4 regions of the Virgibacillus dakarensis genome follow, and region 4 is predicted to be linked to each of the others. Evidence: predicted binding sites of a transcription regulator. Region 4 holds the regulator's gene; each other region holds the start of a gene.
What was found. The regulator Rex, encoded in region 4, represses fermentation and respiration genes when NADH is low (regulators of the CRP and FNR family bind a similar motif). The targets are predictions, from matches to a motif close to TTGTGAAATATTTCACAA.
Positions count from the first base shown of each region.

Region 1 (8,037 bases), on a different contig from region 4:
TGCCAAATCCATATAGTCCATTTATGCCCGATTGGTTCTTTGATAACTATGAAATGCCGGGTAGAAAAATGAACAAATATCGTGGATGGGAAATCTATGAAAAAGGAATCTATGATATCATGCAAAACTTAAAAGAAAACTATGGTAACATTGAATCTTTTGTTTCTGAAAACGGAATGGGTGTCCAAGATGAAGAACGATTTGTTGTGGATAAAGAGATTCAAGATGATTACCGGATTGATTTTATCCGGGAGCATTTAAAGTGGCTGCATAAAGCAATTGAAGAAGGCTGTAATGTGAAGGGCTATCATTTATGGTCATTCATGGATAACTGGTCGTGGATGAATGCCTATAAAAATCGGTATGGATTCTTCTCGGTTGATCTCAGGACGAAGCAAAGGACTCCGAAAAAAAGTGCACATTGGATAAAAGAAGTTTCCCAGAATAACGGGTTTTAATTGGCATAAGCTCGAGGTTCTGGTTCTATTTGGGACGAGAACCTTTTTGGGTAAACGCTAGTTTTCTAACAAAGGTCTTTGTCACGGCCACTGGAACGTCTTTGAGTAAAGACCTTTGTTGCTACTGTAATGGAAATAAGGAGTAAAAATGAAACAGGTCATAATATTAAGGAGAAAAACGATATGTTGAACTCCAGAATGCGGACAATTTTACGTGAATTAATGACTGCCCATACACCAATTACAAGTACCTATCTAGCTAATTTAAATCAGGTTACAACCCGGACCATAAGGGAAGATATCAAAAGCCTTGATTTATTGTTGGCTGATAATGGCGCTCAAATTGAATCTATCATGGGAAAAGGGTATAAATTGACGATATTGGATAATCAGGGTTTTCGAAAATATTTACAATCGAATTTTAGCGAAGATATGACGGATGGTGATTTTGTTCCCGAATCACCGGAGGAGCGGATTTTTTATACGATCAAACGTTTATTATTATGTGAAACGTATGTAAAACTGGATGATTTGGCAGATGAAATGTTTATTAGTAAATCGACTATTCAAAATGACTTAAAGCATGTAAAACAAATACTGGGTAATTTTGATATTAAATTAATATCACGGCCCAACTACGGAGTTAAAGTAGTGGGCAGTGAACTTAAACTGCGTTTCTGCATGGCAGAATATATATTTGACCGTAACGACAGAAGCAGAAATCATATGATAGAAGGAAATTTACAACTTTTGCCAAAAAAGAACCTGGAAATAATTCATGATATTATTTTAAAACAAATTAAAGCAAATCATATTACATTATCCGATATAGCGATTAATAATCTATTTATCCATATTTCGATTGCCTATAAGCGGATAAAGAATGGCAATCATGTTACGTTAATCAAAGCCGAAGTGCAAGAAATTATGGAGCAGGTGGAATATAGGGTTGCCCAAAAAATGGTTAGAGAAGTGGAAGATGCATTTGGGGTTATATTTCCGCAGTCAGAGGTCGCATATATAGCAATACACCTGCTCGGGACAAAAATGCTTACGCAAACAAGTACCGGCGATAAACTTGTCGAACATGTCATGGATGAGGATATTTTAAACCTTGTAATGGCTGCGCTGGATAAAATTGAATCCAAGCTAAATCTTGAACTGAAAGGTGATCAGGAGCTGGTAATGGGGCTATGTCTGCATTTGAAACCAGCCATAAACCGGTATAAATATGGTATGAATATTAGAAATCCAATGCTAACAGACATTAAAAAAAATTATCCATTAGCTTTTGAAGCAGGTGTTATCGCCGGCCTGACCATTGAAGGAAAAACAGGTAAGGAAATCAACGAGAATGAGGTAGGATACATAGCATTGCATATCGGTGCTGCCATAGAAAGGAAAAAGATGGAGTCAGGCCCCAAACAATGCCTGATTGTTTGTGCTTCAGGATTGGGAACGGCACGATTGATCTATTATAAATTAAAAAATCATTTTGGCAAGAGTCTCGACGTTATTGGCACAACCGAATTTTACAACCTGAGTCAACACCATTTGCACAATATTGATTTTATTGTTAGTTCAATTCCAATTTCAGAGGAATTGCCAGTTCCAATCATTGAGGTTAATGCTATTGTAGGGGATAACGATCTGGCAAAAATAGAGCAATTTATTGTAAATAAAAAACGGGATATCCATTCATTTTTTAAAAAAGATCTGATGTATTTAGGGGAAGATTTCTCCTCAATGGATGAAGTATTGGAATTTTTACATTTGCAATTGCTTAGCAAAGGGCTAGTTGAGGCGCCATTCCTTGACGCTATTTATGAACGTGAGAAGGTTGCGCCAACTTCATTTGGGAACTTAGTTGCCATTCCCCATCCCATTACTCCTGAATCAAACCATACCTTTCTGGCTGTATGCACATTAAAAAAACCAATCATCTGGAATAATAAATCAGTGCAGCTGGTTTGTTTACTTAGTGTCAAGAAAAATAGTCAGGAAGATTTGCAATCCATGTATGATGTATTAGGAAAAATAATTGATAATGGTTCAGTTGTTCACCAGTTGATCAAGGCAAAAACATTCGACGAATTTATGGATGTGTTGGTTGGATCGGCAATTTGATTTCAACGAAACGGTTGTACTGGGATGCAACTTTATTTAGAAATTAACTCAAAGGTCCAATGAAGATGGGGGAGAATTCATGAAAAAAGAACTGGGAAAGAATGAAGCCGCATTATTCATTGGCTGAAGGAGAAGTTAAGGAGATGCTGAAGTCCTTTATACCAGCAAAAAGGCTGCTATCCGCTCGTCTTTTAGGGGCGGCATCAGAAATTCAAATTGGCTGCAGGATGTTAAACAGTTAATCATAAAAGCTATTGAAAACTGGGATGATTATCGAACTAAGTTAACGAGCTTTTCTGTCGTTAAAGCAGCACATGAGCAAAAATAACAAAAAACAATATTATACCAATATATATATGAAGCTTCCGTTTTCGTACTGTCGGCTTAAATAACCGCAGCCATCCAGTTGTAACCATCCCAATTAAGAGAATACCCGCAACTAGTCCTGCTGTCATTTTCAGCCAATAGAGATGCAAACCATAACGATTGATCACAAATATAGCATGAATGACAATAGCTATGAGTGCTGTCGTGCCAATCCAACGATGATACGGCACAATTTTTTTTGACAGATTAGCTAACCTGATTTTTGTTTTTCTTTCTGGAGTATTACGGATCGTGGAATATACCGCATGACGGGTCCAATTGAAGAGAAAGAACAATAGACCGGCAAATCCAATGGTGATGTGTAATTGAATTCCCTGAAAAGAGAAGGTTTTGACAACCTGCCAAACCGCTGCTATTAACAATAATAGATTAAAGTAAAACCACTTGCTCATCTCATCGCCTCTTGATTAAATACTTTATGCTCCTTTTCATCTTCACCCGACTATAAATATAACGTACAATAGAAATAAAAGGAATAGAAATGTAAAAATATGCATGAAGAAAGGATGCCTTGTATGAATATCATTGATTCAGAAAGATTTTTCTTCCGTCCTTATTGTGATAATGATTTCATGTTTTTGATCTCCTTATTGCAGGATCCGGAAATGATGCGCTACATTGGAAATGGACAGACAAGGGATCGTGAAGGAGTAAAGCAATTTTTAGACTGGATATATCGCACATACGAATCCGATGCTAATTTGGGATTAAAGGTTCTTGTTCGGAAAGAGGATAACGTGAGGATTGGGCATGCTGGTCTTGTTCCACAAACAGTAGATGGGAAAGAAGAAATAGAAATAGGCTACTGGATTGCCCGTGATTTCTGGGGACATGGTTATGCGACCGAGGCAGCAAAAACACTCCGGAATTATGGTATTCATCAGCTTGGTAGACAACGATTTATTGCTCTGATTCAGACCGACAATATTAAATCCCAACAAGTCGCCAAGAAAATTGGCATGACCATCGAAAAGGAAATTATTCTGTTAGGGAAAGCTGTCTTTGTTTACTCTGTTCAAGATGATTAATGAGAATACTAGTAAAAAGTATTAGAATAGGCAGGAAAGAAACAAATTAATCTTACATAATCATGGAAAGGATTGATTCACATGAAATATTTTGCCGCTTTTTCACCGATGCTGGATGAGGAAAAAAGCAAGCTGTATCGCCCAGATCATTTAAACTATATCCAGAAACTGCAGGAGGAAGGACGTATCTTTGCAAAAGGCCGCTTTGCTGATGGAACGGGCGGTTTAGTGATTTACAAGGCTGATAATCTCGCAGAAGTGGAGAAGGTTGTGAAGCAGGATCCTTATGTCGTAAAGGGAGCACGTAGTTACGAAATTCATGAGTGGGAAATGACACAAAACTAGCGCAAGTTAAAACCGGATGCCACCTTGTTACAATGGCATCCGGTTTTAACTGAATGTCGATCAATAATTTTTTCTCAAATGGACAACATACTCATAAAGAATCATAACAGGAGGGTTCATTTTGTCGGAACAAAATAAAAACCGTAACAAAGACAAGAATCGGCAGAACAACAAAGACAACCACCAAAAACTGGGAAATGATGTTGGAATTGCTAATGATAGCGAATTTCTAAATCTGGACAATAAAAAGAATAAGTGAGAACGGAAATAACATATAAAAATGGGCAAGGCCGCTGTGATATGCAGTCTTTTTTCTCTTGAAATCCGACTGAGTTTGGTCACTCATAAGCTTGATGAGTGGCTTTTCTTTTGAAATCCGACTGAGTTTGGTCACTCATAAGCTTGATGAGTGGCTTTTCTTTTGAAATCCGACTGAGTTTGGTCACTCATAAGCTTGATGAGTGGCTTTTCTTTTGAAATCCGACTGAGTTTGGTCACTCATAAGCTTGATGAGTGGCTTTTCTTTTGAAATCGGACCGAGTTTGGTCACTAATAAGCTTGATGAGTGGCTTTTCTTTTGAAATCCGACTGAGTTTGGTCACTCATAAGCTTGATGAGTGGCTTTTCTTTTGAAATCCGACCGAGTTTGGTCGCTCATAGCTTGATGAGTGGCTTTCTTTGCCATTTATTTAACACTTTTCTTACCATTTGGAAATACCTGTATCCACGTCATTATGCAAGAAAAGGTGTTAAAACAGCTATTTACGGGTAATCTTAGGTATGAAATCATAAGATGATTTGAATCGCCGATTGTTATCTCGGGAAAACGGTTTCTGTGATTTATTTCACATAAATTTATACTTTTTGTGTCGATGATTTAACAATAACGTGAACTTTTTATAATTAGCCTTGAAACTACTTATGTTTCTTATTGTAATTTGTTAAACTAATCATCATTGGTTTACAAGTTATACATGTTGTTAATAGTGAATTCAAATTTAGCGAAACATTGGGAGGGTTACACATGCTTGATTTTATGCCTTTTCGCAAAAAAGGATTAATCTTGTTGTTATTTGGCATTGTGCTCTTGCTCGGCGGCTGTGATCAAATGGCTGTTTTTGATCCGAAAGGGCCGGTTGCGGAAAGTCAAAGGGATCTAATTGTTTATTCCCTTTTCTTTATGGCAGGAATCATTCTTGTTGTCTACGTGGCATTTACCATAATTATTATAAAATATCGTGATCACCCAAAGCGTAAGGAAAACAGTTATAAGCCTAACTTCCACGGAAGCAAGACTATTGAGGCGATTTGGACGATCATTCCAATTTTAATTGTTACTGCACTGTCTATTCCAACCGTAACGACATTGTTTGATCTGGAAAAGCCGCCAGAAACAACTGCTGCAAAAGAGCAGAAGGAACCACTGGTTATCTATGCTACATCAGCAGATTGGAAATGGTTTTTTAGCTATCCGGAGCAGGATATAGAAACGGTAAATTACTTACACATTCCAACAGACCGACCGATTGAATTCCGGCTCTCATCTACGGCATCGATGGCGGCACTCTGGATCCCGAGGCTTGGCGGGCAAAAGTACAATATGGCCGGCATGGAAACCATCCTTTATTTACAGGCAGATGAACCTGGTATCTACGATGGACGAAATTCCAATTTTAATGGAGAAGGTTTTGCCGAGCAGACATTTAAGGTACATGCAGAAAGTGCGGATAAGTTCGGGCAATGGGTAAGAGACAAACAAACGAATGCACCAAAATTGACCCAGGAGCAATATGACAAACTGCTGAAACCTGGTCTAACTGATCGCCATACATTTTCATCGACGCATTTGGATTGGGTAAACCATGGTACACATAAAGGAATGGATTATGACATTATCCGTCACTGGAAAGAGTATGAAACGTTATTGCATTTGGAAGTTGGGAATATAGACGAAAGTATTGAAGAACACATTGAAAATTAACGTGGGGAAGTTGGTGAAACCATGAAACTTGATGAATTTTTTGTTACCGGGGAACCGCTGATTTATGGTGGAATGGTTGCGATTGTACTTGTTACATCAGCGATCATCTTTCTCCTTACTTACTTTAAAAAATGGAAGTGGCTCTGGCGGGAATGGCTGACGACCGTTGATCATAAAAAAATCGGGATCATGTATATTTTAAGTGCACTTGCCATGCTGTTTCGCGGTGGGATGGACGCCTTGATGATGCGAACACAGCTGGCTGTGCCGGACTTGAATTTTTTAAGTGCACAGCATTATGATGAAATTTTTACAACACATGGTACGGTTATGATTATTTTCATGGCAATGCCGTTTTTGATTGGTTTGATGAATATAGTTGTTCCATTACAGATCGGGGCAAGGGATTTCGCGTTTCCATTTGTTAACGCGTTAAGCTTCTGGTCGTTTTTCTTTGGCGCTTTGCTATTCAATGTTTCCTTTGTTATCGGCGGGTCACCAGATGCAGGATGGACCAGCTACACGCCATTATCGGGGGCAGCACTGAGTCCGGGACCAGGTCAAAACTTTTACCTGATGGGACTGCAGCTCGCCGGTATTGGGACGTTAGCTACTGGAATCAATTTGATGGTGACGATTTTGAAAATGCGCGCACCAGGAATGAAAATGTTTAAAATGCCTATTTTCACCTGGTCGTCATTAATAACTTGTTTTATTATTATTTTTGCCTTCCCAATTCTGACGGTTGCATTAGCATTATTAACGATTGACCGGATTTTTGGTTCGCAGTTTTTCACCCTTACAGGGGAAGGCTTGCCGATGATGTGGGCGAATCTGTTTTGGATGTGGGGACATCCGGAAGTATATATTGTTGTCTTGCCAGCATTCGGTATTTTTTCCGAGGTGATTGCAACATTTGCGCATAAACGAATCTTTGGTTACAGTGCGATGGTCTGGTCGATTATCATTATCGCGGGACTTAGCTTCCTTGTATGGGTGCATCATTTCTTTACAATGGGGGCAGGGGCATTTGTCAATTCCGTATTTTCGGTTTCGACGATGCTGATAGCTGTACCGACCGGTGTAAAAATATTCAACTGGCTTGGGACGTTGCATAAATCAAAAATTGAATTTAGCACCGCTATGCTATGGGCACTTTCGTTTATACCAAGCTTTGTGATCGGCGGTGTGACTGGCGTTATGTTAGGCATGGCAGCGGCGGATTACCAGTTTCATAATTCGTACTTTCTAGTTGCACACTTCCATTACGTATTAATCGCCGGAACCGTATTTGCGTGCTTTGCCGGTTTAACCTACTGGTATCCGAAAATGTTTGGACACAAATTGAATGAGCGGCTCGGAAAATGGAGTTTCTGGTTGTTCCTAATCGGTTTCCATGTTTGTTTCTTACCGCAATACTTTATTGGACTTGATGGAATGCCACGAAGAATATTCCATATCGGACCAGAATGGTTTACACTCAACTTCCTTTCAACGATCGGTGCGTTCGGGATGGGAATTGGTTTTGCAATTTTTGTCTATAACATTTACTATAGTTTCCGGTATAGTAAACGGGAAACAACTGGTGATGCTTGGGGCGGTCGGACATTGGAATGGGCAACACCAACACCGGTACCACCATACAATTTTGCAACACTACCGGAAGTGAACGATATTGATGCCTTTATGGAAATGAAAGAAAAGGGCGAAA
Region 1 covers NZ_LT732553.1:728,558-736,594, forward strand. Annotated here, with positions in the region: gene CZ382_RS03645 (glycoside hydrolase family 1 protein) at 1-458, shown strand, start outside; gene CZ382_RS03650 (BglG family transcription antiterminator) at 642-2,585, shown strand; gene CZ382_RS03655 (hypothetical protein) at 2,888-3,364, opposite strand; gene CZ382_RS03660 (GNAT family N-acetyltransferase) at 3,488-4,000, shown strand; gene CZ382_RS03665 (YciI family protein) at 4,082-4,345, shown strand; gene CZ382_RS23920 (hypothetical protein) at 4,467-4,604, shown strand; gene qoxA (cytochrome aa3 quinol oxidase subunit II) at 5,370-6,326, shown strand; gene qoxB (cytochrome aa3 quinol oxidase subunit I) at 6,348-8,037, shown strand, end outside.
Region 1: a site for Rex is predicted at 5,179-5,196, ahead of qoxA (cytochrome aa3 quinol oxidase subunit II). Genes of this name have one in related genera too.

Region 2 (8,037 bases), on a different contig from region 4:
ATGCGGAGCCATGTTGGTTTCTTATCTTTTAAAAAATGCCTTCCTTAGCTGCCTGATCGAAAGCAGCTGGAAAGGATAGGCAAATTTTGTACAGTATTATTTGTCCAATGTAACAACGTCAACTTTCCCTGTTCCCGGATCGATTACGAATCCATGAACCCTAATATTTTCGGGAAGCAGCGGGTGATTGCGAACAATGGATACACTATGTTGAACCGATTCTTCCACCGTTTTAAAACCGCGGAACTCTTCATGCAGATCGATTCCGGCATTTTCAAGTGTTTGCAATGTTTCGGTCGTAATCCCTTTTTCCCTCATTTTTTGCGTAAATACTTCTGTTTCTACGTAAGACATTCCACAGTCATGGTGTCCGATGATGGCAACTTCTTCTGCTTGCAATTCATAGATTGCGACTAAGATTCCTTTCATTATACTATCAAATGGATCACGAATAATGGCACCAGCGTTTTTTAACATTTTTACGTCACCATTATGAATGTTTAATGCTTTCGGCAGTAATTCCACTAGTCGTGTATCCATACATGTAACGATAACCATCCGTTTATTTGGGATATTATCCGTTTTGAATGCCTCGTATTCTTTTCCTTCGACAAATTGTTTGTTGTACGCAAGCATTTCTTCAATACGCACGTCCATCAGCTCCTTTAATCATTATGTAAACGTCTAACTACTATACTATAGCAAGTGGCGTTCAATCGTCTAGTAGCGGAATCTGTCCAGATCGAGCAAATACTGTCCAAAACGAGTGGAATACTATCCAACTTCACACAAATACTATCCGAACGAGCGGAATACTATCTAACTTTACACAAATACTATCCGAAACGAGTGGAATACTGTCCAACTTTACGCAAATACTATCCAAAACGAGTAGAATATCGTCCAAGATGCCGAACAGGCATATCAAGAAGAAGTTCATAATAATGTCACGATATCGTCTGTTCATGTGAAGTTTATCACAGTTGCAAACGAGCTTTATTGCTAGGCTATAAACAACCAACAAATAATGTTGAAAAAATCCCTGAGGATAAATGATAATCCAGAATTTGATAGCATGTAAGTTAAATAAACATGGCAATTTGGTAAATATTTTATTTTAGACAATTCGAAAGGAATGATGCTGTATGGGCAAACCAAATGTTCAACTTTCGCTGCAAACGATCAGTTTGATAGGCGGGTTTATGGTATGGGTGTTAATTTCATCTCTCATGCCAATCATGAATGAAGATATTCATTTAACTGCGGGGCAACTGTCACTAATTACGGCTATCCCTGTTATTCTTGGGTCATTGTTGCGCGTTCCATTGGGTTTTTACACGAACCGGTATGGCGCCAGAAGCATGTTTATCATTAGTTTCATTATCCTCCTGTTTCCGGTATTTTACCTAAGTATCGCGAATTCATTTGCTGATTTATTTATCGGGGGGCTATTTTTGGGTGTTGCTGGTGCTACTTTTTCAATTGGGGTAACCTCATTACCAAAATACTACCCGAAAGAAAAACATGGGCTAGTTAATGGAATTTATGCGATCGGTAACGCTGGGACAGCAGTCACAACATTTGGGGCACCGATAATAGCCGGAGCTATTGGTTGGGTTAATACGATTCGCTTATTTTTAATTTTGCTGCTCGTATTAGCTGCATTAAATTTTATTTTAGGGGATCGCCAAGAGAAAAAAGTTCGTGTTTCCATGGTGAAGCAATGGCAAGCTGTTTACCGAAACCAGACGTTATGGTTCTTAAGTTTATTCTACTTTATTACGTTTGGCGCATTTGTTGCATTTACGGTTTATCTGCCGAGTTTTTTAGTGGATCATTTTTCCTTGAATCCGACAGATGCCGGGATCAGAACTGCTGGATTCATTGTTCTGGCTACAATCATACGTCCAATCGGTGGCTGGTTGGCTGATAAATTTAATCCATATATCATACTAATGGTTGTATTTCTGGGAACGAGTGTTTCTGGGGTATTATTATCCTTTTCACCGACAATCGGCATTTATACAATTGGGACATTATCGGTTGCAGTTTTTGTCGGTCTTGGTAATGGAACGGTATTTAAACTTGTTCCACTGTATTTTTCCAAACAATCCGGAATTGTCAATGGAATCGTAGCGGCAATGGGTGGATTAGGCGGGTTTTTCCCACCGATTGTTCTGACTACCGTATTTAATATGACAGGACATTATGCGATTGGTTTTATGGCATTGTCAGAGTTTTCGCTAGTCAGTTTTGTTATTGTTATTTATATGTATTACCGGGATCGTTTGAATATAGAGAGCAAAATCATTGAGGGTACCGCTGAAGGAATTATGGTGACGGATCGAAACCGGATTATTCAAAATGTAAATCCAGCTTTTACCAGGGTTACAGGTTACGCAAAAGAGGAAGTAGTAGGGGAAAAACCAAGCATTCTGCAATCAGGAAAACAAGGGCCTTCTTTCTATAAGAACATGTGGCAAACTATTGAAGAAAAAGGATATTGGGAAGGAGAAATTTGGAATAAGCGAAAAAACGGTGAAGTTTATCCTGAATGGCTGTCCATTAGTCCGATCAAAAATAGTGCAGGAGAAATCGAATGTTATGTTGGCATGTTTAGTGATATAACAGAAACAAAACAATCGAAATGATAAATTTTTGGATCCTGGGCTGGCTTTTTGCTCAGGATTTTTTTGTGCATGGAACAAATTTAGTAACAGATAAAGATGAGTTTGGTTTAGCATTTTCACTGGACTTCAGCATCTTCCGGAACAACTTCAGCATCTTTTCACCTGGGACTTCAGCAACATCCAGAAAATCTTCAGTACTTTACGTCAAAACTTCGAATTAATTGTGCCGAAATAGTCAATGAAAAATGGCGATTTCGTGACTTTTGTTCCAGATGTGATGTTTTTCACAGTTGGACACATCAGTTGCCTGTTTTAATGAATGCGTAGAGCGAAGTTGAATCTATAGACTCGGAGGGAATCCTTGTGAAAAAGAATCATTCTCCATTATGGAAGAGATTAACGTATATGAAACCGAAAGAGACCTATTCGGATAACCACAGCCAGTTACAAGAAGGTAATCGGGAATGGGAAAATGTATATCGAAGAAGATGGCAGCACGACAAAGTGATCAGAAGTACACATGGTGTGAACTGTACAGGGTCATGCAGCTGGAATATTTATGTGAAGGATGGAATCGTCACCTGGGAAGGACAGCAGCTGGATTATCCGACAACAGGCCCGGATATGCCAGAATTCGAGCCGCGCGGATGCCCGCGTGGTGCCAGTTTTTCCTGGTATATTTACAGTCCGTTACGGGTCAAATACCCATACGTACGAAAAAAATTGCTGATGCTGTGGCGTGACGCATTAGCAGCCAATAAGAATGCTCTTGAGGCCTGGGCAAGTATTGTGGAAGATCCGGAAAAGGCAAATTTGTATAAACGTGCCCGCGGAAAAGGCGGACTTATTCGGGCAGATTGGGATGAAGTGACTTCACTGATCGCAGCATCGACATTATATACGATTAAAAAATATGGTCCTGATCGCAATGTCGGTTTTTCACCGATTCCGGCAATGTCGATGATTAGTCATGCTGCAGGTAGCCGGTTTATGTCGTTAATTGGTGGTCCGATGCTTAGTTTTTACGACTGGTACGCAGATTTGCCACCAGCTTCACCACAAATCTGGGGTGATCAAACCGATGTTCCAGAAAGCTCGGATTGGTTTAATTCAAGCTACATTATGACATGGGGTTCGAATGTTCCACTAACAAGAACGCCCGATGCGCATTTTCTTGTAGAAGCTCGTTATAAAGGGACCAAGGTCGTCTCAGTTAGCCCTGATTATGCAGAGTCAACGAAATTTGCTGACGACTGGCTAAGTGTGAAGCAAGGTACGGATGGTGCGCTTGCAATGGCAATGGGGCATGTAATTTTAAATGAATTTTACCAGCAGCATATGCAGCCGTATTTCGAATCGTATGCAAAACAATATACGGACTTCCCCTTTGTTGTACGTCTGAAAAAGGGTAAGGATAATTATGTTGCCGACCGGTTCTTACATGCGAAAGATTTAGGGATTAAATCGGAAAACAGTGAATGGAAACCAGCAATGTATAATCATGAAACCAGCGATTTTGCGATTCCTCAAGGGACGATGGGCGCTCGCTGGGATAACAAAGGGAAATGGAATTTGCAGCTAGTGGATGAAAATACGGAAGAAGCGATTGAACCGACATTGAGTTTTCTCGGTCAGGAGGATTCCGTAATAACGGTCAATATGCCATATTTCGACGCTGAAAAACGCAGTGTACTGGAGCGTGCTGTTCCGGTTAAAACAGTAGAAATCGATGGAGAGACAACGTATGTCACGACTGTTTATGATTTAATGCTGGCCAACTACGGAATTGACCGTGGTATTGGTGGGGAAGCAGCTAAATCGTATGATGATGAGACACCATTCACGCCAGCATGGCAGGAAAAAATTACTGGCGTAAAACGGGAGCTAGTCTTGAAGATTGCCCGTGAATTTGCCCAAAACGCAATTGATACGGGTGGACGCTCGATGATTATCGTTGGTGCCGGGATTAATCACTGGTATAACTCTGATACGATCTATCGTGCCGTTGTCAACCTGGTTATTATGGTCGGCGCTCAAGGTGTTAATGGTGGCGGCTGGGCGCATTATGTTGGGCAGGAAAAGCTGCGCCCGGCGGAAGGCTGGACAAATGTTGCAACAGCTAAAGACTGGCATGGGCCGGCAAAACTGCAGAATGGTACATCATTTTTCTACTTTGCGACCGGACAGTGGCGATATGAAGAAATACCAGTAAGTAATTTAACAGCAGCAACCGTTGATAAACCGCGGTATGAGCATTATGCCGACTATAATGTATTAGCGGCAAGGCTCGGCTGGCTGCCATCGTATCCGACATTTGACCGGAATGGTTTAGACATTTATAAAGAGGCAGTTGCAAATGGGTATGAAACACCGGAGGAAATCGGCAACTATGTAGCGGAGCAGCTGAAGAATCGCAACCTGAAATTTGCCATTGAAGATCCCGATGCACCAGAAAGTTTTCCGCGCAACTTGTTTGTCTGGCGGGCCAACCTGATCTCGAGTTCCGGTAAGGGACATGAATATTTTCTAAAACACCTGCTTGGAACAACACACGGCCTGTTGAATTCAGATGATGACAGTTTACGTCCGGAAGAAATCACCTGGCGCGATGAAACTCCAGAAGGAAAGCTTGATTTGTTAATCAACCTTGATTTCCGGATGGCAGGTACAGCCTTATATTCCGATGTAATCTTGCCTGCTGCAACATGGTATGAAAAACACGATTTATCCAGTACCGACATGCATCCATTTGTGCATCCGTTTAACCCAGCGATCGCATCACCGTGGGAATCGAAATCAGACTGGGATATTTTTAAAGAGCTAGCTAAGGGAGTTTCCCGGTTAGCGGAAGAACTTGATATAGAACCAGTTAAAGAGGTGGTTGCCACACCGTTATTGCACGATACACCACAGGAAATGGCTCAACCATTTGGTGAAATCAAGGATTGGTCGAAAGGAGAATGTGAGCCAGTTCCCGGGAAAACAATGCCGCAAATTCATGTTGTGGAGTACGATTATAAGCAAATTTACCGGAAGCTGACGGCACTTGGACCAAACATTGGTTCAAAACCGTATGGCACAAAAGGCATCAATTGGGAAATGAAAGAGGAGTATGAAAAAGTAAAACAGACAATCGGGACAGTGAAGGATGGAAGCGTGGCAGATGGCTGTCCGGATATTTCCTCAGCTCGTGATGCCTGTGAGGCTGTCTTAATGCTTTCATCGACAACAAACGGAAAAGTGGCTGTTAAAGCGTGGAAAGCGTTGGAAAAACAAACGAGTCTCAAGCTTTCCGACCTAGCAGAAGAACGCACTGAAGAATGCTTTACATTTGCGCAAATAACGGCACAGCCGAAAACGGTTATTACCTCACCAGCATTCAGCGGGTCAGAAAAAGGCGGTAGAAGGTATTCGCCATTTACAACGAATATTGAACGGATGATTCCGTTCCGTACGATAACCGGCAGACAGTCCTATTATCTTGATCATGAAATGATGCTGGAATTTGGGGAGGGAATGGCAACGTTTAAACCGATTTTGGATCATACACCATTTCGGGCTGACCGGCCGAAAGTGGAAGGAAAAGAAATTGTTTTGAACTACTTAACACCACATAACAAATGGTCAATCCATAGTATGTATTTCGATGCGCAGCCAATGCTCACATTGTTTAGAGGCGGACCGACAGTGTGGCTAAACAAAGATGATGCAGAGGAAATTGACGTAAAAGATAACGAGTGGATTGAATGCTTTAACCGGAATGGAGTAGTGGTAGCTCGTGCCGTTGTTTCACACCGGATTCCAAGGAGTGTTGCATTTATGCACCATGCTCAAGATCGGCATATTCATGTTCCGGGGACAAAATTAACAGAGAACCGTGGCGGTACCCATAACAGTCCAACGCGGATTCATGTCAAGCCAACTCATATGATCGGTGGCTATGCGCAATTAAGCTATGGTTTCAACTACTATGGAACAACAGGAAATCAGCGTGACTTAAACGTAATCATTCGGAAATTGAAGGAGGTTGACTGGCTTGAAAATTAAAGCGCAAGTTGGCATGGTAATGAATTTGGATAAGTGTATCGGTTGTCATACATGCAGTGTGACATGTAAAAACACCTGGACCAACCGCCCTGGTGCAGAATATATGTATTTTAATAATGTGGAAACAAGGCCTGGTGTTGGTTATCCGAAAGAATGGGAAGACCAGAAGAAATACCGAGGCGGCTGGGAACTGGAAAATGGCGAACTGCGTCTGAAGTCCGGCAGTAAAGCGAATCGTCTATTAAATTTATTTTATAACCCTTACCAGCCAAAATTGGAAGATTACTATGAACCATGGACATATGATTATGAAACATTGACAAACAGTCCAGAGAAAGAACATCAGCCGGTTGCCCGTGCCAAATCCGCCATTACTAATGAATTTATGGATATTGAATGGGGGCCAAACTGGGATGATGACCTTGCTGGGGCGCATGTAACAGGGCTTCGGGATCCGAATGTTGTTGAAATGGAAGAATCGATTAAAACGGAATTTGAAGATGTATTTATGATGTATCTTCCTCGGATTTGTGAACATTGCATTAACCCGGCATGTGTATCGGCATGTCCGTCTGGTGCGATGTACAAGCGTGATGAGGACGGGATTGTCCTGGTAGACCAAAACGCCTGCCGCGGCTGGCGTCATTGCGTGACCTCCTGTCCGTACAAAAAAGTATATTTTAACTGGAAAACAAACAAGGCAGAAAAATGTACATTGTGCTACCCAAGAATCGAAAACGGACAGCCAACCATTTGTGCGGAAACATGTGTCGGCAGGATTCGTTATATCGGTGTCATGCTTTATGATGCCGATCGAGTTAAAGAGGCGGCATCAGTTGAAAATGACCGAGATTTATATAGGGCGCAATTAGGTATTTTCCTTGATCCGGACGATCCGGAAATTATTGCTGAGGCGAAAAAGCAAGGAATTCCGGCAGATTGGATTGAGGCAGCACAACAGTCACCAATCTATAAAATGATCATGGATTGGGAGATTGCCTTACCATTACATCCAGAATATCGAACCATGCCAATGGTCTGGTATATTCCGCCGTTAAGTCCAATTATGAATGTAATTGAAGGAAAGGGATCGACAGCAGAAACGGAGGATATTTTCCCGGCGATTGATCAAATGCGGATTCCGATTGAATATCTGGCAAATCTGCTGACGGCAGGGGATACGGAACAAATTCGTGTGGTACTGAAGAAAATGGCCGTGATGCGGAATTACATGCGGGCAAAGCAAACCGGAAAAAGCTTTAATACCGATTTAATTGAACAGCTCGGTTTAACGGAACCGGAAATTGAGAGTATGTTCCGCTTACTGGCAATTGCTAAATATACGGACCGCTTCGTCATT
Region 2 covers NZ_LT732553.1:440,534-448,570, forward strand. Annotated here, with positions in the region: gene CZ382_RS02240 (beta-class carbonic anhydrase) at 97-657, opposite strand; gene CZ382_RS02245 (nitrate/nitrite transporter) at 1,146-2,651, shown strand; gene CZ382_RS02250 (nitrate reductase subunit alpha) at 2,994-6,677, shown strand; gene narH (nitrate reductase subunit beta) at 6,667-8,037, shown strand, end outside.
Region 2: a site for Rex is predicted at 2,903-2,920, ahead of CZ382_RS02250 (nitrate reductase subunit alpha). Genes of this name have one in related genera too.

Region 3 (8,037 bases), on a different contig from region 4:
TGTGCCTCTTTTACCAGTGTTATAACCTGGGATAGGTATGAAGCCTCGCCTGTTTTTTCAACCTGTATTGTAAGCGATCCTTCCTTATTTACCGAACCGCCGATTACTTCATCACCCTTATTTTTTTCAACGGGCACAGATTCTCCGGTCAGCATTGATTCATCAATAGCCGATTTGCCATCAGTAATAGTTCCATCAACAGGAATTTTCTCACCAGGTTTTACAAGAACCCTATCCTTATTTTTTAAATCAGATACCGGCACATCTCGTACCTCATCATTTTCATCCAGTTTATGGGCTTCATTAGGCATAAGTTTGACGAGTTCTTCCAGTGCGTTGGATGCGCCTATTACCGAACGCATTTCAATCCAGTGCCCTAATAACATAATATCGATTAGTGTAGCTAGTTCCCAGAAAAAGTCTTTTCCCGCCAGGCCAAATACAGTGAGCGAACTATAGACATATGCAACCAAGATGGCAAGACCTATAAGCGTCATCATTCCAGGGTTTTTGTCTTTTAATTCACTAATCCCGCCACTAATAAATGGCCAGCCACCATAGAAAAAGATAAATGTAGCAAGCCCAAACAAAATATATTGGGTATACGGAAATTGCCAATCCACACCAATAAAACTTTGGATCATTGGCGACAAAATTAGAATTGGAATCGTAACAATCAGGGAAACATAAAATCGTTTCTTGAAATCGTTCACCATATCTCCATGACCATGATGGCCGTGATGACCATGCCCCTCATGATTGCTATTCTCATGATAATTGTGTTGCTCATGGCCGTTATGGCTGTACGGTCCATATTCTTCGTGAGCGTGATGTTCGTGCTCACTATGTTTGCGTGTTTTATTATCATGGTTTGCCAAGCTTATCTCTCCTTGATAATTATTATAGCTTTTCTTTTTTAACTGATATTTCATTCAAAGTGTACTAATCATCTTCTGGACTTTTAAATAATTTACCCCTGTACCGTATATAACAAACAATTTTAATCAGTAAATGCAAATTATAAAAATCCAGTAAACTGCAATTTGATCATTTATGCTTTTACATGATTGCTGTTTTCTGTTCGACTATTGACAACTTGAACAGGCTGATCTCCGGAAAGGAATCAGCCATTATTTAAGTTATGCTACAACATCGTAACCTTGATCTTCTACTGCTTCACGCATGTCTTGAACGGTAACCTTTGTATCGTCATACGTACCGTCTACCTTACCAGTGGCTAAATTTATCTCAACATTCGTTACGCCGTTTAGCTCACCTAGTGCACCTTCAACAGATGATTTGCAATGGCCACATGTCATTCCTTTTACATCAAGCGTCAACTTTTCCATTCCATTTCACCCCCCTTCAAAGGATTGTTTCTTATATTTTTACCCTTTTTTACGCCAAGGGAGTTGGAAACGACACTTACTGAATGAATGCCATTGCTGCCCCAGCGATCCATGGAGCTAATAAACCAATCACTGGGGATACACTGAAAAATTACGAATACCCCTTCTATTAGTATTTCCATTTTCATAGATTTAAACGTGAGGTGAAAAATGATGAAGACTAATTATAATAAAAAAAGCAAACTCCATTTGCTAACAAAAATAGTTGGTTTTATTGTACTGACATTTGCTGCAATCGTAATCATCAGCTCGTTGCAAGTTAAAGTCTTTCAATCGCAAAGCCTCGAACAGTTAACAAAATCAGGGACATTTACCAATATATTTCTCCATATGCTAGGTGATCAAATTCCCCAATTCGAGGATACATTTAGCGATGAGTTAAGCACACCTTCCCTATCAAATGTAGCTATCGAATCTCTGACAGGGATTAAAATCGATAATCTGGCAACCTCTTTTTTGCAGGAGATACCCGGAGTTCATCTCGCGAAATCCGGAAGGTATATTGCTGGTGAAAAAGTAAACGATGGCGATATGCCACAAGAGTCACCACCACCAAATTTTGATGAATTGCTAGCCGGTGAGGATCCAAATGAAGATGAGGAGTCAGCTCCTGACAACAAAAATAAGAAAAATCCAGCCAATCCTTCTGTATATATTTACCATTCACACAGCTGGGAAGGGTTTCTGCCGCTGATAGAGGAAGATGTGAAGCCTAGTGTTTCATCAAGTGTTGATAACGATGAAAATGTTGTTCTTGTTGGTTCTATGTTAACGGAACAATTGGAACATTATGGGATAAGCACATTCCATAATAAAGTAAACATGGGACAGGCTTTGCACGATAAGGGATGGGACTCGGATAATTCCTATGATCTAACACGAGAATTTGTACAAACAGCTGTCGCCCAGCATAAAAGCATGGAATACTTTATTGATATTCACCGGGACGCGGCTAGAAAAGATAAAACAACGGCAACAATTAACGGAAAAAAATATGCTAAATTATATTTTGTGGTCGGCGTTGAGCATGAAAACTATGAAAATAATTTGGCATTTGCAAAGAAAATCAATGAAAAATTGGAAGCAAAATATCCTGGCATAAGCAGAGGAATATATCCAAAGTCAAAATTTGAGGGTAATGGTGTATATAATCAGGATATTTCCAATCATTCGCTCCTAATCGAAATGGGGGGTGTTGATAATACGAAGGAAGAGCTAAAGAACACGGTTGATGCATTTGCGAAGGTCTTTAATGAAATTTATGACGGCGCGATAGAGGTTAATGCGCAGTAAATTGAACTACATTCATTGGGGACCTTCCCTGTCCCCAAATGCGCGTTAATCGAATGTATTATTGGAACTTGAAATTGTTCTGCCTCTTAATCAAAACTTCTACCACTAAACTAACCCCTTTATAATGAATACATCTACCTTAAAAATCATTTTTCTTTTTAAGGTACAAACGAAAATGATATCTCGGATAACATTCATTAAAAAATTATGTTAATATAGGTTTAAACGCTATTAACATATATGGGGGATGCACAAATCAAGAGTGTTCGAGATTTGTTTTCATATTTTTTATATCCTTGTTTGCTGCAGGAGTAATCTTTTTCTACACGATCAATTTTTATATGATCTTTGGTGCAATCATTGGCTGTTAAGGAAAAAACAATACATTTCGTAAACGTTGATACAAAAAAAGAATTAATTAGATTGGAGCGTTACGATCGTGTCCTCAATCTTGCTTATCGGCCTTATTGTCATGCTTTTTATTATTTTTTTCAAAGCACTAATAATAGAAATGTTTGGAATTAAGAACAAGTTTGTAAAGAAGCTTAAAAATGCGGAATGGTTTCAAAAGACGTGGCCTGCAGGAATGTTTCTGTTCGCATTAAATGCGGTGCTATTCTTTTTCACCTGTCTTCTGCTTTATGTTCTTACTTTCTTGCCGATCCCTTACATCCATTGGGTTATCATGCTGTTTGCCGTTATTTCCAGTGTGTTCTCTTGGATTGTAGTGAACAAGGCTTGGCAAGGAACAAAAAAGAACCGCTTCAAGCTAGGATTTATCGGCAGCAGCTTTTATCTTATTTTGACAATTGTTTTTATTTATGGCTTCATGAGCCTGAAACCTGCCTATCCAGGTGAAGATACGTTCATGAGTGCAATTGGATTAGTTTTTGCCATTATTGTTACAGCGATTGCGTTTATTGCCTGTTTTGTTTATACGGGGTTTTCCGGGAAAGCAATGGACAGAAAATAACCAGGTGGCACGGGCATTACCTGCTCCTGTGTTTCCGTATCATTCCCTTATTCCCATGACCCTAATTCGATGATAATCGGCAATCCAATGCTGATCATGAAAAATAGCTTTTGCCAAATCATTCTCAACGTTGGTAACTATTTTAGTGACAGTTCCATTGTCCAATCCTGCAAACATCGTTTTTCCAAACATATCAATCCAGTTTTTCAAACCGTTCATTCCTTCAAGTGGTGTTGGCCTTTCGAATTGTCTGGCAAAAATTACTTTAAACCCCGCCTGCTCCATTAAAGTTGTATATTCACCAATGCTAGGGAAATACCAGGGAAAACGTTCCTCACAATAGGTCAATTCTAAAATTTGAAATTGCTTTCTAATAGCACTGGTTATTGTCTGGACATTTCCCTTTCCGCCAAACTCAGCCACGAAACGGCCACCTTTTTTTAAACTATCAAATATACAACATAGCGCCTCATTTGCAGCTTTTATCCAGTGCAGTGTGGCGTTTGAAAATACAGCATCAAACGTTTCACGAAATTTTAATTCTGTTGCATCTCCAACCTGGAATGTTATATTGGGATATTTGCGCTGAGCCTGCAAGATCATATTTTTCGATTTATCAATCCCAGTAACATGAACACCAAAATCATACAGTCTCTTTGCTATATCTCCGGTTCCACAGCCGAGATCAAGGACAGCTTCGCCTTTTTTCGGCTCCAATACGTTAATTAAGTCATTTCCATACGTTGAAACGAATGCATGTTTTCCATCATAAAGTTCCGCATCCCACATATCGTTCTTTTTTCCCGGATTAACCATCAACTCTCCCGCACTCCTCTTGATAGATTATAGGTTTCTTGGAATATAAAATTCTTCATATTTCATCTCTTGATCCAAACGAAGACAATTTACATCGTATTTGGAAACAGATAATGGACCAGCTTCTTCTTTATATGAGGCTCGAAAAGGAAATACCAAATGATTCTGTAAATAGTGATAGTACTTTTCCAAGTTACCATCCGTCCCATCCATTCTCGCCCATTATTTAATAACAACAATCTAAAAAAATCCCCCAAGCAATTTCCGTTCGAGCCGGCACTCTTCACATCTTTTAGGGTCTGAGAAGCCTTTTTGTTTATAAAACTTCTGTTCACCGACAGTAAAGGTAAACCGTTTGCCGCAATCCCAGCACTTCAAAATCAAATCATGCGGAGTATAACCTTTCATTGCTTCATTGATTTCTGCTTGTCTTTGTTGGGCATTGTTCAAGTCAATTGGTTGGCCAGACTCCAAAGTATCGATTGTTCTCCGAATTTCAGCCCGTACTTTTTTATAATCTACTTTCTCCCAGGCTTCCAAATAAGAAATGTATCTTTTATTACCTGACTCCCTGGCTTTTTCCAGCAGCAATAAAATCATTTTACGATTGCGGTCTTTTAAATAAGTCATGTCTGGTGCAGGTTTGTTCTCTTCCAGCCACCTGTCCCATTCTGCCAAAAATTCATCTGCCCGTCGATCACGTTCAATGTGCCAGCCTCGATCGGTAAATATAATCATCGGTAGTTTTCCGGAGTATTGAATATCCAGAAAATCATGAACAATCATCCAATCTATTTTCTCCATCACGTTATCCGTTTTTTCAGGTTTGAAATAACCATAGACTGGACATTTGTCCAATTCCAATGCAAGTACTTTTTTCTCCCGTGACCCTCTTAAAATTTTCGCAAGCAGCGTTCTACCCCCCTCTGCAATAATTTCATCAGCTGCCCGCAAAATGGCTAAAATTTCGTTTTCTGGTAGAGATTCGATCGTTAAATCCATTTTACAGTTACTCCTTTCTTATTACCCTCCGGACAAAAGAACATAAACTTTTTTATATTATATCAATTTCATTAAAATGTGTCAGTTCAAAAAGAGAGCCAGCGGTTTGCACGTCGAGATTCCGTTAATTTACGTTGATTTTACGCTTAAATTACATTGATAAATAGTGCTGATAGAAAAAACCATAGCAAATTTGCTATGGTTTATTTCATCACAGGAACCTTCCCAAAAACCTTATTCACATATTGGCGTTTATTGTCCATTATCCCTGCCAAGCAAATTGTTGCGGGATCTTTCTCCAGGTCCAATTCCATTGTTGAACTGTCAACTGGCAATGTTTCCTGAAAAATTTCCTCATATTCTGCAACGGTTATCTCTATTCTTGAGGAAAATAACTGCTCATGCTCTACTACATGCAAATGCTCCCGGTAATTTTCCTCCAACTTACCACTGAAAAATTCTCCTACCGCTCCGGATCCGTAACTGAACAGTCCGATTCTTGAACCGGCTTGCAAGTTTTCGTTCAGTTCAAGAAGGGAAAGCAGGCTTAAGTACAATGAACCGGTGTAAATATTCCCGACATTTCGATTATATTGCGTGCTGATTTTGTAGTTTGCAAGTAACCGCTCTCTGTCTTCGTCCGTACCTTCATCCAAAACTGTCTTCAATGCCTTGAATCCCATCTTTGTATATGGCAAGTGATAACAGATCGCTTCAAAATCGCTTAACTCAAGACCTGACTTCGCCTTATACTGGTTCCAGACTTTGTTAAAAAATGCAATATACTGTTCATTAGAAAATTTGCCGTCTACAAATGCTTTGTCAGCGTGTATTGGGCGCCAAAAATCCATAATATCCTCAGTTAAAAAGGCACTATTTTCTTCAAGCGTCATGATTTTTGGATCTGCGCTGATTAGCATGGCAACCGCACCCGCTCCTTGGGTTGCTTCTCCCGATGTATTCAGCCCATATCTCGCAATGTCTGAACCTAATACCAATACCTTGCTCTTCGGATTCAGCGCAATATGAGCTTTTGCCATTTGGATGCCGGCAGTCGCCCCGTAGCAGGCCTGTTTCACTTCAATCGATCGGGCATATGGGTTAAGCCCCAATAAATCATGGACATAAACTCCGGCAGACTTGGAATTATCAATACCTGACTCCGTCCCAAAAATAACAAAGTCGATTGCTTTCTTATCCTCTTCGTCCAAAATTTTCAGTGCCGCATTTGCCGCCATTGTAACGGAATCCTGCGTAATTGGAGCAAGCGCCATTTTCTCCTGTCCAATTCCGATCGTATACTTTTCCGGTTCCACGTTTCTGCTGACCGCCAATTTGTTCATATCTACATAAAGATGTGGTGCATAAAAACCTATTTTGTCTATTCCTATTTTCAATGTTAATCTCTCCTGCTAACCAGTTTAAATTTGAATTGCGCTATGGAAACGGTACTCCCAAATCGCAATTTATCAAGTGATTCATTTCACAAATAAACACAATCTTTAACTAAACACTATAAATGATAATACAAACGAACGCGAAAGACAATGAAAAGGTTGGTGTGGACTATTAATCTCCTATCTTTTATCAAGTGAGATGTATGTTATCTAATTGTATCCAAATAATTCTTTAAACTATTAGCAGCGCACTCAGAAATCAACCTGATAAATGGTTCTACATGCTGTTGCAAACTTGCCATCTCTAACGATTGATAATAGTGAAGTCGTTGTTCACTTTCCGCCTTCACAATTGCGGGCGGATACCCATTTTTCATTAAAATTAAATTCATGATTAATCTTGCAGTTCGCCCATTCCCATCGGAAAAAGGATGAATATAGACAAATTTAAAATGAAATAATGCAGCCAGTTCCACGGGATGCAGCTTATTTTTATTTTCTTCATACCAATTAAATAATGCATCCATTTCATCCTGGATTTGCAGAAAATGTGGAGGAGTATGTCTACTACCAGAAATCCTGACATTAACCTGTCGATACCTTCCAGCATTTTTATCATCGATCGTTTTCAGTATGAGATAATGAATCTTCTTAAGGACATTTTCATTGATAGTCCGGTTCACATTTACATATTGTTCAACAAAATCAATGGCTTCGGCATGATTGATCACTTCCAAATGTTCCTGAAGCCTTTTTCCACCAATGGTTAGTCCTTCTTCCAGTACAATCTTTGTTTCATTTAGTGTTAAAGTATTTCCTTCTATGGCGTTTGAATTATACGTCCATTCTACCCGATAAACTTCAGTGAGGTTTTGTACAACCTCCGGCGGAAGCGGTCTGTATTGATCCAGCTCATTTTTTAATTTTGTTATCGCATCAAAATTCATTCCAGATCCCTCTTTTTCACAATATGTCATGTACTGCATAGCCTTTATATATCTTTTCTACACATTAATCAGAATATCCTCTTTATTTTGGGGCTATTCTAAACTGTAAATATCACTGTATCAATTGGAAAAACATGACACCGCTAATTGAATGTCATGTCCTTATTTAATGGCCAATTATTTTTAAAATTTTAACTTTA
Region 3 covers NZ_LT732553.1:1,452,148-1,460,184, forward strand. Annotated here, with positions in the region: gene CZ382_RS07345 (heavy metal translocating P-type ATPase) at 1-932, opposite strand, end outside; gene copZ (copper chaperone CopZ) at 1,140-1,349, opposite strand; gene spoIIP (stage II sporulation protein P) at 1,560-2,702, shown strand; gene CZ382_RS07360 (hypothetical protein) at 3,142-3,675, shown strand; gene CZ382_RS07365 (class I SAM-dependent methyltransferase) at 3,715-4,491, opposite strand; gene CZ382_RS24770 (calcium-binding protein) at 4,519-4,704, opposite strand; gene CZ382_RS07375 (RQC-minor-1 family DNA-binding protein) at 4,732-5,493, opposite strand; gene CZ382_RS07380 (hydroxymethylglutaryl-CoA synthase) at 5,697-6,890, opposite strand; gene CZ382_RS07385 (Fic family protein) at 7,097-7,837, opposite strand.
Region 3: a site for Rex is predicted at 6,965-6,982, ahead of CZ382_RS07380 (hydroxymethylglutaryl-CoA synthase). Genes of this name have one in related genera too.

Region 4 (8,037 bases):
GATCAGGTAGCGGAGGTAGAAAAGGCATCGTTTACTGCACCATGGCCAAGAGATATTTTTCAGCAGGAGATAGTGGAAAATCAATTTGCCCATTATTTTGTCCTCCAAGTGGATGAAAAAATTGTTGGTTATGCGGGATTATGGGTCGTAGTAGATGACGCACAAATAACGAATATTGCTATCATGCCTGACTATCGGGGGAATAAACTTGGTGAAAAATTGTTTCATTACGTGATGGTACAAGCTGTCCGTCTAGGTGGCCGCCGTTTATCACTGGAGGTACGTACGTCAAATATCATCGCGCAACATATGTACCGAAAGTTTGGTTTGGTTCCAGGCGGGATTCGGAAAAACTATTATGTCGATAATCAGGAAGATGCGATTGTTATGTGGGTGAACTTATATGAAAAATGATAACTATATTTTAGCAATTGAAACAAGCTGTGATGAGACGGCTGCAGCCATTGTCAAAAATGGCAGCGAAATTATTGCAAATGTTGTAGCTTCACAAATTGACAGCCACAAACGTTTTGGCGGGGTTGTACCGGAAATAGCTTCACGCCATCATGTCGAGCAAATGACGGTTGTATTGGAAGAAGCATTTGCACAAGCAAAAATGACATGGGATGAAATTGATTGCATAGCTGTTACAGAAGGGCCTGGTTTGGTAGGGGCTTTATTGATCGGTGTCAATACTGCGAAGGCATTAGCGTTTGCCAAGCAAAAACCGCTTGTTGGTGTCCATCATATTGCCGGACATATTTATGCAAACCGTTTTGAAAAAGAGTTTACCTTTCCGTTATTAGCTTTAGTTGTCTCAGGAGGGCATACAGAGCTTATTTTAATGAAGGAACATGGAAGTTTTGAGGTAATTGGTGAAACACGTGATGATGCAGCTGGTGAGGCGTATGACAAGGTTGCCCGCATGCTGGATTTACCGTATCCTGGGGGACCGCAAATTGACCGCCTGGCAAGTGTCGGAAAAGAGAGCATCCCATTTCCACGGGCTTGGCTTGAAGAGGATAGCTATGATTTTAGTTTTAGTGGATTAAAATCGTCTGTTATTAACACAATCCACAATGCCAAACAGCGTGACCAAACATTAAAAAAAGAAGATATCGCTGCGAGTTTTCAAGCAAGTGTTGTGGAGGTACTGACGGAAAAAACATACAAAGCAGCAAACCAATTTGCCGTTAAGCAGGTAATTGTCGCTGGCGGGGTGGCTGCAAATAGCGGCCTTCGGGAGGCAATCCAGAGGCGATTCGCTGATACAGGCATACCAGTATCAATTCCCCCATTAAAACTTTGTACTGATAATGCTGCAATGATTGCTGCTGCTGGTACTGTTTTCTATCAACAAGGAAGAAGAGCTGGCTGGGATTTAAATGCGAATCCGTCATTGTTATTAAAATAAGCAGGTTATCCCGACTTTAAATCCTTTGTTCCAATTGCTTTTTTGAGATAGAAGGAATAAAAGATGAGGGAAAGTTCATTCTATTCTAACAAAAAATAAAAGAGGAGAGGGTATCCGGTATCCCCTGATCAAATTTCATTTATCAACAGGTGTGTGGATATCGCTTGTGAAGCATAGCAGCTCAAAAGTAGTTATGTGGACAAAAAATGTGGATAAGTAATTATGATTTTGTGGATATTGTGCATAACGCTATTGAAAAACGGTTAAATCCCTAGTTTAGCTGTGCATAAGTTTGTGGATTACGTGCATAATGGTTGATCAATCGTTTGATTAACGCATAAGGTCGTCCTCCTGCCTTTTGTGTATAACCGCTCTATCCCCTAGGTAACAATGAAAAGAACCGGGTAAACTGTTTCCCGGTTCTGGTTCAATCATCTTCCTGTAATGCTGTCCATTCCTCCATCAGCCGCTCGATTTCCTGTTTCATCTCACCGGTTTGTTTTGCCAGTGCCAGTGTTTTTTCGTGATTCTGGTAAATTTCCGGTTCGGTCATTTTTTGCTCAAGGTTTGCTAGTTCGTTCTCCAGTTGTTCTATTGCTTCCTCCAGTTCCACTATTTTACGTTCTGTTTTTCGCTTTTCACTGCGGAGCTTTTTCTCTTCCTCAAAGCTTAATTTCTTTTCATCTACTTTGTTGATAACCTCTGTTGATCGCCGAAGCCTTTCACGTTCCGCTTGCTCTTGCTTCTTTTCAATATAGTAATCATAATCGCCTAAATAAACAGTTGCACCATCACGCTGCATTTCCACCACCTGATCGGTAATTTTGTTGATAAAATACCTGTCATGAGATACGAAAATAATAGTTCCTGGAAAATCGGTTAACGCAGCTTCCAACACTTCTTTGCTATCTATGTCCAAATGGTTTGTCGGTTCATCCAGTACGAGTAAATTCGCTTGTTGCATCATTAGTTTAGCCAAAGACAGCCGTGCCTTTTCTCCACCACTTAATGTGTGAACCTGTTTCAACACATCGTCACCGGAAAATAAAAAGTTACCTAAAACGGTACGAATATCCTTTTCATTTACTGTCGGATACTCATCCCATAATTCCTGCAAAATTGTTTTCGATGGTGTTAGATTCATTTGTTCCTGATCGTAATAGCCAATCTCGACATTTGTGCCAATTTGGATCGTGCCGCGGGTTGGTTTTAATGTTCCAAGGATCGTTTTTAACAAAGTTGTTTTGCCAACACCATTTGGGCCAACAAGGGCAATACGTTCTCCTATATTTACATGAAGTGTCACATGTGAAAACAAATCCTCGTTACTATCCGCATAATGAAAGGCTAAATCATCAATTTTCAATACATCATTTCCGCTTCGTCGTTTGGTTTTAAACGAAAAGGATGCAGATGATTCCTCGCCAGCCGGTTTATCGAGTTTATCCATTTTTTCTAGCTGTTTTCGTCTTGACTGGGCACGCTTTGTTGTAGATGCGCGAACGATGTTTTTTTGAATAAATTCTTCCATTCGTTTCATCTCTACCTGCTGTTTTTCAAACTCTTTCATTTCCTGTTCAAAATTTAGTGCCTTTTGTTCAAGAAATTTACTGTATGTGCCGTAATACTTTTTCGTTCTGTGATAGGAAATCTCGTACACAATCGTAACGGTTTTGTCCAAAAAATACCGGTCATGGGAAACGATTGTAACGGCACCTGGATAATTTACTAAGTAATTTTCCAACCATGAAAGTGTCTCGATATCCAGGTGGTTCGTCGGTTCGTCCAAGATTAGCAAGTCGGGCTTTTTCAATAATAGTTTTCCCAAGGCCAGGCGAGTTTTCTGACCGCCACTTAGTTCATTAATCGGTGTACCGTAATCATAATCCTGAAAATGGAGTCCTGTCAGGACGCCCTTGATATCAGCTTCATAACGATACCCGCCACCAGCTTCAAATGCTTGCTGTTTCTTATCATAATCGTGCAGGAGCTGTTCATAGTTGGCTTTTGTTAAGGAAGCAGCTTGCTCCATTTCCGTTTCCAACAAACGCAAATCTTTTTCCTGATCAAGCAAGTGCTGAAAGACAGCAAGCATTTCTTCCCAAATGGTTTTATCTGATTTAAGGCCAGTGTGCTGGGACAAATAGCCAATGGAAAGATCCTTTGGTTTATGCATGTCACCTTCATCATAGCTAAGCTCCCCAGCCATTATTTTGAGCAGGGTCGATTTACCAGCACCGTTTCGGCCGACAATAGCAATCCGGTCTTTTTCTTTTATTTCCAGTTTTATATTCGATAGTATTTGTTCCGCACCAAAGGATTTGGAGATCCCGTTTAATTGCATGATAATCATTTCGTTCACCTCATCCACATAAGTGTATCGCATTCTTAATTGGGCTCGCAATATAATTTGTGAATAAAATCACGACTTATTGGATTTTTTCTGATAAACTAAGAGATATACGGAACGTAAAAGTGAAATGGAGATGAGCATATGGCAAATTTCACACACTTTAATGAAGAGGGACGGGCTCGGATGGTTGATATTAGTGAAAAAAAGGAAACAGATCGAACCGCCCTTGCAACATCCAGTATTAAAGTCTCAGAAGAAATTTACCAAAAAATTAGTAGTAATCAAATAAAAAAAGGTGACGTGCTTGCAGTTGCACAGGTTGCCGGGATTATGGCTGCCAAGAAAACTTCTGAATGGATTCCAATGTGCCATCCATTACAATTAAAAGGAATAGATATTTCGTTTGACTGGCAGGTTTCGGCTGATACGTATGTATTACATATAGAGGTATTTGTTAAGACAAAAGGCAGTACAGGTGTTGAAATGGAAGCATTAACGGCAGCTTCAGCGACTGCACTTACAATCTATGACATGTGTAAGGCAATTGATAAAGGAATGGTAATCGGGGAAACCTATCTACTGGAGAAAAAGGGCGGAAAATCAGGTGATTACTATCGGAAAGGGAAGGAGGAGTAATCGTGGATCAGAATAAAATTCCACAAGCTACCGCAAAAAGACTGCCGCTATATTATCGATTTTTAAATAATTTGCATTATCAGGGGAAAAGGCGAGTCTCATCCAAAGAATTGAGTGAGGCTGTTAAGGTGGACTCGGCAACGATAAGGCGCGATTTCAGCTATTTTGGGGCATTGGGGAAAAAGGGCTATGGTTACAACGTCGAATATTTACTTGGTTTTTTCCGGAAAACATTGGATCAGGATGAAGTGACCAAGGTTGCGCTGATCGGTGTTGGAAATCTTGGTACTGCATTTTTACATTATAATTTTATGAAAAACAATAATACAAAAATAGTAATGGCGTTTGATACGAATGCGGATAAGATAGGGACAGAAATTGGCGGTGTTCCAATTTACCATATTGATGAGTTGGAGGAAAAAATAGCTGGCGTTCAAGTTGCGATCTTAACGGTACCGGCAACTGAAGCAGACGGGATCACCGAAAGGCTTGTCGATCAAGGTATTGCAGGTATCCTTAATTTTACGCCGGCACGGATATCCGTTCCAGACAATATTCGCGTTCATCATATTGATTTAGCTGTAGAATTACAGGCGCTGGTTTACTTCTTAAAACATTATCCATTAGATTAGGTTTTAGTTTGGGAAGGATGCAAATATAAGCGTTTAAAGGTTTTCTGTTAAGCAGGAAGCCTTTTTTACGTTTTAAAAAATTATACGGCATAGTTCTCAAATAGAAGTTTTACTATTTCCTCAACAAATTGCTTCCGCTAACATACTGTATAGTGATCGTTATTTATTCGGGAAAAGGATTGAAGTAAATGGCAGTTGTGGAAACGGATAAATGGCTGAAGGATTATATCAAGAAGAAGGGGAAATTACGGGTGGAGCAGCGACGGCAGCAAAAGGAGCAAATATGCGAGAAGTTAATCCCTTATTTTCAGGATGCTTCTTCCGCTGATATCCATCAACATTTGCTTTACCACGGTCTTTTTTTACCGGGCTCACAGGATAAGGAATTAATTGAATCTTTAATCCATAGCAATTGCTGGAATATCATAGAAGAGGGGTTTGCCAAATTAAAAAAGGAATGGGATGGGCCGGATGTTCCCGTTTTTATATTCCCTTCTGATTTGCAAAACAAAAAATTGCAGGCTGACTTTAATGGGTTGTCCGGCTTGTCCTATCAAGACAAGGTTTTCCTGTTTGCTGCCGGGAACAATACGAAAGAAGAACTGCAAAAACTTCTCACCCACGAATATAATCATGTATGCCGACTTCATTATCTTGATAAACGGGAAGACAAGATTGAACTGCTGGATTCCATTGTTCTGGAAGGTTTAGCGGAAATGGCAGTGCAGGAACGCCTAGGTAAGGATCACTTAGCTAAATGGGCATCCATATATGACGCTAATACTGCACAGAAATATTTTAAAAGATGGTTAAAACCAAATTTAACATTGCCGAAAAAAGACCGGCGGCACCATGACCTATTGTATGGAGAAGGTTTTATTCCCAGATGGGCTGGATACAATGTCGGATTTCATATCGTGTCATCGTATATGAAAAATAAACAAAAACGGATAAAAGGAACATTACATGTCCCTGCAGAAACTATTTATGCGGATTCGGATTTTTCAAGCTAAGCAAAAAGCCTGCTTAGGCACAGGCTTTTTGCAATGCTGAAAAGGGTGAAGGGATAATATATACATCTTCCAGCCGCAGCATGTGGTAAGGAATGTTCAGGTTTTACCAAAAGAATAATGGTGATAAGGCTGCAATAGCTGCTAGGGCGATTCCTGCACCAAAACCCCATCCCCATCCCCAGCCGCCATATCCACCGTATCCACCATACCCATAACCGAACCCGCCAAGATTTCGGTTTCCCATTGGACGAAGGTAGACATGTGAATTACTGACGCGTGAAACGACCCCATGATGTACACGGCCATCTCTTGTTCTGATTCTGACAGGACGTCCAACGCATCTTAAACACTGATGATAATAAGGATTCACTGACATCCTACATTTACTCCTTTCCCATTGAATCAAATATAATGGTTTTTTTAAGGGTGATGTTAGTTGACGTAAAAGTAAAAGCGAGCGAGAAATTTTGCTGCTGTAGTAATACCTTATGTCAGTAAACCCCTTCTGATTGGACAAAAAACTCAGTATTTCAATAAAAATAGGTGAACTGGAGGTAATTATTTGGACATGTTTACGTATCACGACGTTTTGGCTCATCTTGGTGTTGGCGGGGCCCATCCAGGTGGGTTAGCCTTGACGAAGGAATTGCTCAAGGATCTGCCTATTAAACAAACGAGTCATATTCTTGACGCAGGGTGCGGTACGGGACAGACAGCTGCTTTTTTAGCCAAAACGTACGGATGTCAGGTGACTGCCCTGGATCAGCATCCGCTAATGGTGGAAAGGGCAAGGGAAAGGTTTGCCAGGGAAAAAGTAACGATTCAATTAGTAGAGGGGGATATGGAGAATAGCACTTTAGCAAAGGAATCTTTTGATTTCATCATTGCTGAATCGGTGACGGTATTTACCAATGTCACAAAGACTGCCAGGGAATATATCCGTTTATTGCGAATAGGAGGTATGCTTCTCGATCTGGAAATGACGGCGGGGGCCGCTTTTTCAGCTGATGAGGTTGGTGATTTTCAAGAACTGTATGGGTTAAGGGAGATCCCTATCGCGGAGGACTGGAGGAGCATATTTCGTAATGCCGGTTTTCATTCAGTTGAGATAGTAAAGGAACATACGGTAGCCCATTTATTGGAAGGGCAATCCTTGCAGAAGGATGCATTTGAACTGCAGGAGTTAAATCCGCTGGAACCACTTGATCCGTCATTATATCAAATCTGGGATAAACATCAACGATTGACCGAACGATTTTCCAATCAATTAAAGTATGTCGTATACAAGGCGGAAAAGTAATGGGAAACAGGGATGGCAAATAGTCGTTTTGACACCACTAGAGAGTGGGACAGAATAATAACTCTCGCCTCCTTCTGAGAGGGAGAAATATCCTCAACGATTATATATAGCAAGGGAACATGTAAGGCGGGCGTTGTACACTAGCCACTGAGCGCCGGAAGTGGAATAGTCTTTCCTGATAATGAATTAATTAGTGAAATTCAGATGCGTTCTTAACTGGGAAAAACAAGAAGGAGCAGCACAGGCACACAGGCTACTCCTTCTTGTTTTTATGCTTTAGCCGGAAGTCAATCAATAGTAAACGGAGGGAGACACCAAAATCTAGCGTTGCAATGACTGCAAGAACGATGGTTGAAAAATTCCAAATAGTATCTGTAACGGTTTGTGTTGCAATATACGTAAATAACAGCCCCATTAAAAAATAAATAACAGCCATTATTTTTGGTGAAGTTCGCATACTTAGCCTCCAATTAAAATCATTTGCATCTGTTCCAAATCCCGCATCATTTTTTCAATTTCCTCCTGCGTTAAGGAAAGCTGGAGAATAACCACAATAGAATTTAAAGACATGTGTACTAAAATAGGCACAATGATTCGTTTTGTTTTGACATAGACAAATGCAAATACAAATCCCATCGAACCGTAAATTAGGATATGCTCCGGTTCACCGTGGATAATGGCGAAAATAA
Region 4 covers NZ_LT732554.1:2,539,216-2,547,252, forward strand. Annotated here, with positions in the region: gene rimI (ribosomal protein S18-alanine N-acetyltransferase) at 1-414, shown strand, start outside; gene tsaD (tRNA (adenosine(37)-N6)-threonylcarbamoyltransferase complex transferase subunit TsaD) at 404-1,414, shown strand; gene CZ382_RS21690 (ABC-F family ATP-binding cassette domain-containing protein) at 1,842-3,767, opposite strand; gene moaC (cyclic pyranopterin monophosphate synthase MoaC) at 3,909-4,403, shown strand; gene CZ382_RS21700 (redox-sensing transcriptional repressor Rex) at 4,406-5,035, shown strand; gene CZ382_RS21705 (DUF2268 domain-containing protein) at 5,224-6,048, shown strand; gene CZ382_RS21710 (hypothetical protein) at 6,152-6,424, opposite strand; gene CZ382_RS21715 (class I SAM-dependent methyltransferase) at 6,617-7,348, shown strand; gene CZ382_RS21720 (YdiK family protein) at 7,602-7,805, opposite strand; gene CZ382_RS21725 (CPBP family intramembrane glutamic endopeptidase) at 7,808-8,037, opposite strand, start outside.